DNA from 2 places in the Paenibacillus sp. WG02 genome. Region 1 is predicted to be linked to the other one. Evidence: riboswitches for the same ligand, from Rfam matches in the RefSeq annotation. Region 1 holds a riboswitch; the other holds the start of a gene.
What was found. Region 1 has a riboswitch for cyclic di-GMP ahead of ACBP55_RS11640 (methyl-accepting chemotaxis protein). Riboswitches for the same ligand answer to the same signal wherever they lie in the genome.

Region 1 (4,271 bases):
CAAAATTAAGGAGAAACAATTTGCCCCAGAATTGTGCCATTGCTTTGTATTTATCGTCCTTCTTGACCACATACATCGTTTGCATACAAGCAATCAGATAGGCAAGACCGATAGATAAAGGTACGAAAAAAAAGTGGTAAACTGTTGTTATTCCGAACTGCCACCGACTTAAGTCTAATGCTTCCAAAAATAGCGCCTCCCTTCTTTTCGTTGTAAGTATAAATCGTGGCGTGTTGTTTGCATGTGATGAATATCACAACCGCGGTAATTTCTATTGAACAAAAAGTGTAAAAGAAAAACACTTCTCTAACCCCACTCGGGATTAAAGAAGTGCTCAACATACGAACTATGAGGCTCACTTAGGCGATTCGTTATCTGAACGCAGGCTTAGTTAGCTGTAAATTCAGGACCGGTATATACTGAAGGAATAACAATTTCACCTGATTTGATTTTATCGGCGAACGCTGCAATTGTATCCTTCACGTCTTGTGGAACAATAGGTGACAAGGCAAGTCGAACGGCATCCGGATTTTCGAGTCCAATTTTTTTCACCGTATTCGGCTTCCACGTACCTTCCGTCAAATCTTTAATCGCTCCATATACGGTCAAGCTTGCATCCGAAATCGCAGATCCAATGAAAACATCGGGTGCATCGGCATAATAATCGCGAACGTTAGCGAATTGATACACGCCATTCTCGCGTGCCGCTTCCGTCACACCAGAACGAGCATTATTCAGCATGGTGAAGATCATATCCGACCCCGCGTTGATTTGCGCTTGCGCAACTCTTTTCGCCAGAGCGGCGTCTTCCTGGTTGCCTGTAAACGTTGTAAGGAACGTTGCTTCAGGATTCGTGTATTTCAAACCGCCGGCAAATGCTGCGCGTCCCAACAGACCGGGACCTACGCGTGCGCCGGAAATATGAGAAACCACATTCGTTTTTGTCAAAAGTCCTGCAGCTGCGCCTGCCAGCCATGCGGATTCTTCCTGTTTTACCTGATAGCTGGACAGGTTATCGCCGGTCAAATTCGTTTGCGTATTAACAAATTTTATTTTGGGAAATTCTTTGGCTACCAACTTCACGGCTTCCGAGCTCTGCCCTGCATGAGCAATAATCATATCTGGGTTTGTATTAGCCAATTCACGCAATGCATCTGCAATTTGAGCGGTGTCATGCGGGATATTTTCCACAAACGTCGCCTTAATTCTGAAATCCTCTTCTGCCTTCGCCAATCCACGGTAAGCAGATTCCATAAAACCGCCGTCCTTGGAGGAACCCGGAATCAACAATGCAACTTTAGCTTTTTTATTATTGGTGTGTGACGGGTCCTTGCTAGCTTCTGCAGTAGACAAACCGAATGAAAATACTAGTGCCATCGCCAAGCTCGACAAAGCCAATTTCGAAAGTAGTTTTCTCAAGATGTACCCCTCGTTTCCAAAAAAGTAGTTTTGTCCGGACAAATCCGAGAATAAACTAGACTTCATTTTTTGTCAAATTATGCCGAAAATAAATATGGGGAATAAACCCAATAATCGCGTAATAGCGCCATTCGCAGGCCTATCCTCCCTAAAGCACCCATGACAATTGCCCTAAATTCCGACATTACGGTATGTTAAGTGAGTATTTAGGTTTAGTAAAAAGGTCTTGTATTTTTCAAAAAGCTATTCTATACTTTGGCCAATAGATATACCCATATCACGAAAAGGCAAACTTCTCGAAAGAGGAGGACGCAAAGCTACGGGCCTAAGGATTTCGATCTACGGCAGCCGGGTCACCGAAAATTGGAGGTCGTCCATCTCTTTTTTTTGGGGGTGGACTTTTTTTATTTCACAATATCTCAATGGGGGATGCTTAGATCATGAAATACATTAAGAATTTGCGAATCAAAACGAAAATCGGGGGGATGCTCGGTCTTTCCATTGTTTTCCTGCTCATTATCGGCTTTACAGGCTATTTCGTCATGAACAAGATGGCTAGCAATGCCCGTGCTATGTACGAAGAAACCTTGATTCCGAACAGCCTGGTCGAAGGACTTCTGTTCGGCAATTCCCAAATGGATGCTTTGCAGCTTGAATTGCTGCTGGCGAAAGACGAAGCTATCATTAAGCAAATCCAACAGCAAATTGTTCAAACCCGCGATAAAAATCAGGCGATACGAAAAGCTCTCGAGCAGATCACGCTGACTTCGAGAGCACAAGAGCAGTACCAAAGCTTTATCAATTTAATCCCTAAAAACAACGAAGCCAAGAAAAAAGTGGATGAATTGGCCGTTGCCAATCAAAAAGAAGCAGCGCATAAGGAATATGTGAATTCGTTCAAGCCGATCCGCGCAGAAATGATCAAAAGCCTGGAGAACGTTGTTAAGTTCAATGAAGACGACGCAAAAATCTTTTACGAGAAAAGTGTTCAAAGCTCCAAGCTGGCTTCCTCGATCATCATTGTCGTTACCCTACTTGCCGTCACTTTATGTTCCTTGATCGGATATGGCATTTCTAACATGATCACAAGACCTGTCCGCAGCATCCAGCAATTGATGGCTAAAGCGCAGGACGGAGATTTAACGGTTAACGCTACATACCAATCCAAAGACGAAATCGGTCTTCTTTCAAAGGATTTCAACGGAATGATCACCAGCTTGAGAGAAATCATTGCGAAGATCGTCCTCGAGTCTCAAAACTTGTCAGCAAGCTCGGAGCAATTGGCAGCAAGCTCCGAACAATCCAACCAAACTACCCATCATGTCGTTGCGGCCATTCAAGACATTGCTGGAGGTGCCGATCAGCAGATGCAAAGTACTATCGAAAGCGTAAGAGCAATGGAAGAGATGGCTACCGGAGTTAATCGGATTGCCGAATTTTCGGGCAATGTATCCGCAATGTCAATGGAAGCTTCCAAGGAAGCCGAGGAAGGCAATATTTCGATCCAGAAAGCGATGTCCCAAATGGATTTGATCCGAGAATCAGTCAACGATTCGGCCAAGAGTGTTAACCAACTGGGTATACGATCTCATGAAATCGGTCAAATCGTCGATGTTATTACCGATATTTCGATGCAGACAAATTTGCTTGCATTGAATGCCGCGATTGAAGCTGCAAGAGCGGGCGAACACGGAAGAGGCTTTGCCGTCGTTGCCGACGAGGTTCGGAAACTGGCGGAGCAATCCAGACAATCGGCGGAACAAATCGCGGGGATCATTCAGCAAATTCAAGGCGAAACTCGTTCTGCAGTTGTCGCCATGGAAAAAGGTAGCATAGAGGTCAAACACGGAACCGTGATTATGCAGGAAGCAGGAGAAGCATTCCGCAAAATTATGAATGGGGTGCAGCAGGTGGCCTATCAGATGGAGGAGGTTTCTGCCGCATCGCAACAAATGTCGGCAGGCACAGAGGAAATTACCGCTTCTCTCCACGATATGAACAGCATTACGGAAGTCGCCTTCTCGAAGACAGAAAGTGTAGCGGCCGCTTCGGAGCAGCAATTAGCTACGATGGAAGAAATTTCGGAATCCGTGAATGCGTTGACGCGGATGGCTCAAGAACTGCACGAAATGACTTTACGTTTTAAGAGCTGATCGCCCCGTTACCGGATACTGTGCAATAAAAAGGGGCTGCCTCAAAGTGTTCGCATGATTAAGAACGTCCCGAATTTTACGCAAAAGAACCTCCAATTCCACTTCAGTGGGAAATGGAGGTTCTTTTTAGCTGTATTGACATGTAGAACATATCCATTTCTATTTTGAGTACTAACCTAGCCTGCGGCTAGGTCATTTAAAATATCTACATTGTGCTAGGGAATGAATAAGCAAGCTAGGTGTGCTAATTCCTTCTAACTATCGAGGTATCTCGTGAGATAAGACCACAGATCGTGCTAATGTTCTGCAAAACATTACACTCTGGGCGTATTAGCGATCAATAAGCAAACGTAGCTTGCTTAAGCATCCATAACAGGAGCTATTCGAACAAATAAGCAGCTTCAGTTGCCCTATTTTCCGTATCGAACCGCGTTTAACGGGTCCACAAGCGTAGACTTGAGGGATATGAAATCACTACCGAGTACGGAAAATGGGGCTGTCTCAAAAGTGTTCGCATGGGCGACGCAACATGAGTCATCAGCCCGATTAGGTAATCGTACACTTCAGGTTGTCCATTTTACTCTGTAGACCAATTACCCTCTGGAATGTAGGATAATCAACTAAATTTGATTGCCCCGAACTTCTTAGCAGTAGCAGAACATCATAGTCGTTCGAGAGCAAATTCGAAACATTTAAAGT
Region 2 (4,271 bases), 2.0 Mb from region 1:
AATAATCTCACCCGTACGATCTTCTCCGAACAAGAAGCCTTCGAAATACATAGTGCCCCAACCCGTAACCTCATCGTTTTTAAATTCAGCATCGTACCATAGCGATCCGTCATTACGGTAAAGCTTGCCTTTACCATTCATTTTGCCGTCTTTGAGTTGACCCTCGTACATTAACTTACCATCTTTGTAAAACAGCTTCCCTTCCGTACTCGCGTCATATAGGTATACCGCCTTCAAGTTGGCATCCCATAGTACTTTACGCCCAGTTGCTTCACCGACAAAACGCAGCGGAACTAACGTATAGCCTTTATTTGAATAGGGTGCAACCGGCATTTCGATGGGTTGCTCATTGATGGATGCTGACAAGCTCCCCAGCTGCAAGCTGAGCGATTGTCCTTCCTTTTGTCCCGTTACCCTCCGTGCGTTTTCGTCCCATTGAATGGTTAAGCCAAGCTTTTCAAAAATAGTACGAAACTCAACCGTCGTGTAATTGTCATGCAGAGCAGGCTGCTCGTTAAATTTCAGTTCTTCTCCGTCAAGAAATACGCGAATCGGATCCTCCGCAATAGTTTGCTTGATTCTCTTGTTCACCCAGTACTCACGCAGAGGAACATCGGCAACGTCGTGTAGAAAGATTGCATAGATTCCCGGTTTCTCAATTGCTGTATGAATCACATTGGAATTGTCCCCCAATAGCCCCCCCATATAAATCCATGAGTCAGACTCCAGTCGGTAAATACCAAGCTTATCCCGTAATTTATGCGGTACTCTGCTCTCCATATAAGACATATTAAGCTGGATTTCTAACACCGTTTGATCCGGAAAATCGATATTCCACGGCAAGCTGACCATCATCTGTCCGCTCTGCATCGCCTTTGTGAGTTCCAAATTCTTGTCTTCCGCTGGTGCCAGCTTAATTTTGCCTAAAGTATCCTCGAATGCATGTGGCGGTACGTCCAAGCTCACACTTTTATCAGAGGATGCAGGATGACCCTCTACTTGAGAATTACTTTGTCTAAGTTCTTTGTATGTAAGCCCTTCTTTATAAAACCGTGTATCAAATTCAACAGCTTGAGGCCTTTGCTTGACATCTGGTACAGCGGACGCAAGAGTTTCTTTCTTCGCCGTGGGTGTACCGCTTACTTGCAGCGCACGCAGCAAAATGTTCCCATCATTGCCCTGAAGCGCAACTTGATCCTTGTAAATTCCGAGCACCATAGACTCTGTGGTGTCGTTCGCGATAACGGTTGATTCCCCGTATGTAAGGTCTGCAGCTGCAATCATGCTAGTCTTTCCGTCCTCCGATGCTTGCCTCCAAACTACGAGATTACTACTAATGTCCAGTATCGTGGGCCAGGAAGTGATTTTATCCATTTTCTTCTGGGCTAGCACCGTAGGTACGGCATTCAACTCATCCACATTCATCATTCTGACTTGAACTTCGTGTTCGTTAACTTGCTGAGACCATACGACCACTTTTCCATTGAACTTAAAATTGACGATAAATCCATCTGCAGGTTCTTTGATCGTCCTCGTGGTGTCGGTAGCGCGGTCATATAACAGCAAACTCCCTTTCCCATCCTGCATGATGATTTTTCCGTCCGCGACCTGTGGATAACGCCCTTTAACCAACTGTTTCGTCTGTTTCGACTCTATATCGTAAACATATATGTAGCTGTCCGTCTTATTCATATAAGCTGCATATCGCCCGTCTGTCGTGAGGTTTTCAACCGTAGTATGGTTTATAATCGATTCCGACTCACCTGTACGGAGGTTAAGCAGTATCACTTCACTCCGACCGGCAGAATATACTGCATAATCGCCTCCTGCCCATAGATCGCTTTTGTTTGTTTTCGTGTCGGTCAGCTGTTTCGTTTCCCCCGTGTCCAAATTACGGTAAAATATTTGATACAAATTCGTTGCATCACTACCAATCCAAACCAGTTCATCGCCCGAAATAAAAGAATTATTATAAGATTTACGTACAGGAGCAGCATAGGAAGTTTGTATATCCGTAACTTTGACCGTCTGGTCAGCTAAAGCTGTATTCCCCTCTCCTAGACTTGAGAGCAACATGGCCATTAAGCATCCTAATACCATGTTTTTCAAATGTGCTTTGATCATTTCTCCAGCTCCTATCACATAGAAAGTTTTTTAAGACAATAAAAAACCAAGCCCCTAAAGGTAACCCGGCTATCATCCCATGAGGTGTGACTCATGGCTTAGACCCGTGGCTTTGCGTCTCCACCTTTCGATGGATTTGCCTTTGTTCATTATTGCTTGGTTATTAGGTATTTTTACTCATCTTAACTAGTCATTTAGAACTGACTGTTTTCCATATTAATCCACGTTATTTCAAAATTCAACACTTTTCTACAAAAAAGAGGAAATACATACACAAAGTGTGTGGTTTCACACAAAAAAAGGCCAACCGGATGTCCCGGTTGACCTTAAGCCTAGTAAATGCCTATCGATTTAAACATTCTCTCGATCTAGCAAATAGACTTTCACATTCTTCTTTACGCCGAATTCTTGAGCGTCATTTAGATCATTCATGAATACATCAATTCTCGAACCGCGAATAGCTGAACCAATGTCCTCGGCTTTGCGAATGCCAATACCGTCAATGAACACCGTAGATCCTAAAGGGATTACAGCCGGATCCACGGCGATCGTGCGTCCTTCTTTGGCTTTAAGACCACTAAATGTGATGCCGTACATGGGATGGGAAGCCTTTTTACCTGTTGATTCAAAGCCCGCCGTATAAGCTGTAAGGGTTGTGTTCAACACTTTTTTGATAATTTTCTTTTGACCATTTGGTAAACCAATCTCGGATTCACTCTTCGGAATCGTTAGACTTTGACCAATCGTTAGCTGGTTCGGATTTTGAATATTGTTAGTGTTGATAAGGTCATCTACGGTTACGCCAAAATCACGTGCAATTTTGAATAGCGTATCTCCTCGGTCCACTTGATACTGCGTCTTAGACTGAACTGACTCGGTTTGAGCCGCTGCTTCCACAGAACCTGCACTGCTTGCCATACTATACGTAGGAGGTAATTCCCCCCCATCTTCACTTTCAGGATACGAATAGGCTGGCTGCACCTGCCACAAACAAAGCAGCAAAGGAAGCGTCAAAGTTACATAAAGAATTTTACGAAACATAGTATTTCCTCCTCTTAAAAAATAATAGAGTTATAGCTACTAGATTCGTCCAATTCTATGATTTATATACGTCTCGTATTTATTTTTTTCAATTTAAAAGACAGGTGGACAGAGCGCCAAAAAAATAAGCAAGAAAAAATGGGTAAAGAAATAAGAAAACATAAAGTGAATATAAAACGAATCTTGGCTTAGACTAACAATTGAGAAAATAAGAAAAGACTGCTGATGCGGCAGTCTTTTTGCTTTTCAATCGGTTACGTCTATAAATATTCCTTGACAGGAATATTCCTTTTGGAGTATATTTAGTTTATGAATAAGACTTAATGTGCTCTCGCTGAACCAAACCGCTTGCACATCGTCGAGCTCTTATGTGACGGCCCCCTTACCGTCGGGGAAATAACGGATCGGCTTGAGCTTCAGCAACCACAAGTATGTGGGAAGAGAGATTCGATCGTTTGGACGATTATTTGCAGCAAATGTTAGAGAAGGAAAAGAAAAAACAATTTGATTTGGAGGATTCGACATGACACAAGAAAAAGCAGGGAACAACTTCAATGCCACCGTAGAAGGAGGCGAGTTGGTTCTTACACGCACCTTCCATGCACCACGTGAACTCGTTTTCAAAACATGGACGGAGGCTGAACATTTAGCTCGCTGGTGGGGACCAACAGGCTTCGAATTAAACGTAAACACCTTTGATCTACGCCAAGGCGGCATCTTTCACTACAGCATGAAATCGGCTGAAGGCTTTGAAATGTGGGGTAAGTTTGTGTACCATGAAATTAATTCCCCTGAGAAGCTCGTCTTCGTGAATTCTTTTTCCGATGCAGAGGCGAATACGATCAGAGCACCGTTTAGCGAATACTTCCCTCTGGAGATCATGAATAAACTATCGTTTACTGAAGATGAAGGAAAAACTACACTGATCATGCGTGGAGGTCCTATCAATGCTACTGAGGAAGAACTTAAATTCTTTGAGGGCATGCATGATTCCATGAAACAAGGCTTCGGCGGAACGTTCGATCAGCTCGATGCCTACTTAGCCAAAATCGTTTAAGAGGAGCGGCTTCCGCGCTTAAACCTGTAAAACGCAGTGAAGCATTCGC

Region 2: linked by a shared signal. The riboswitch ahead of ACBP55_RS02700 (stalk domain-containing protein) and the one ahead of ACBP55_RS11640 (methyl-accepting chemotaxis protein) in region 1 are both predicted to bind cyclic di-GMP.

What each region holds. Positions count from the first base shown of each region.
Region 1 is NZ_AP036016.1:2,610,687-2,614,957, reverse strand. Features, by position in the region: gene ACBP55_RS11650 (cytochrome ubiquinol oxidase subunit I) at 1-187, opposite strand, end outside; gene ACBP55_RS11645 (BMP family protein) at 388-1,419, opposite strand; cyclic di-GMP riboswitch class I at 1,696-1,780, shown strand; gene ACBP55_RS11640 (methyl-accepting chemotaxis protein) at 1,860-3,572, shown strand.
Region 2 is NZ_AP036016.1:586,055-590,325, reverse strand. Features, by position in the region: gene ACBP55_RS02700 (stalk domain-containing protein) at 1-2,124, opposite strand, end outside; cyclic di-GMP riboswitch class I at 2,181-2,275, opposite strand; gene ACBP55_RS02695 (3D domain-containing protein) at 2,476-3,165, opposite strand; partial or broken gene ACBP55_RS02690 (ArsR family transcriptional regulator) at 3,514-3,594, shown strand; gene ACBP55_RS02685 (SRPBCC family protein) at 3,689-4,222, shown strand.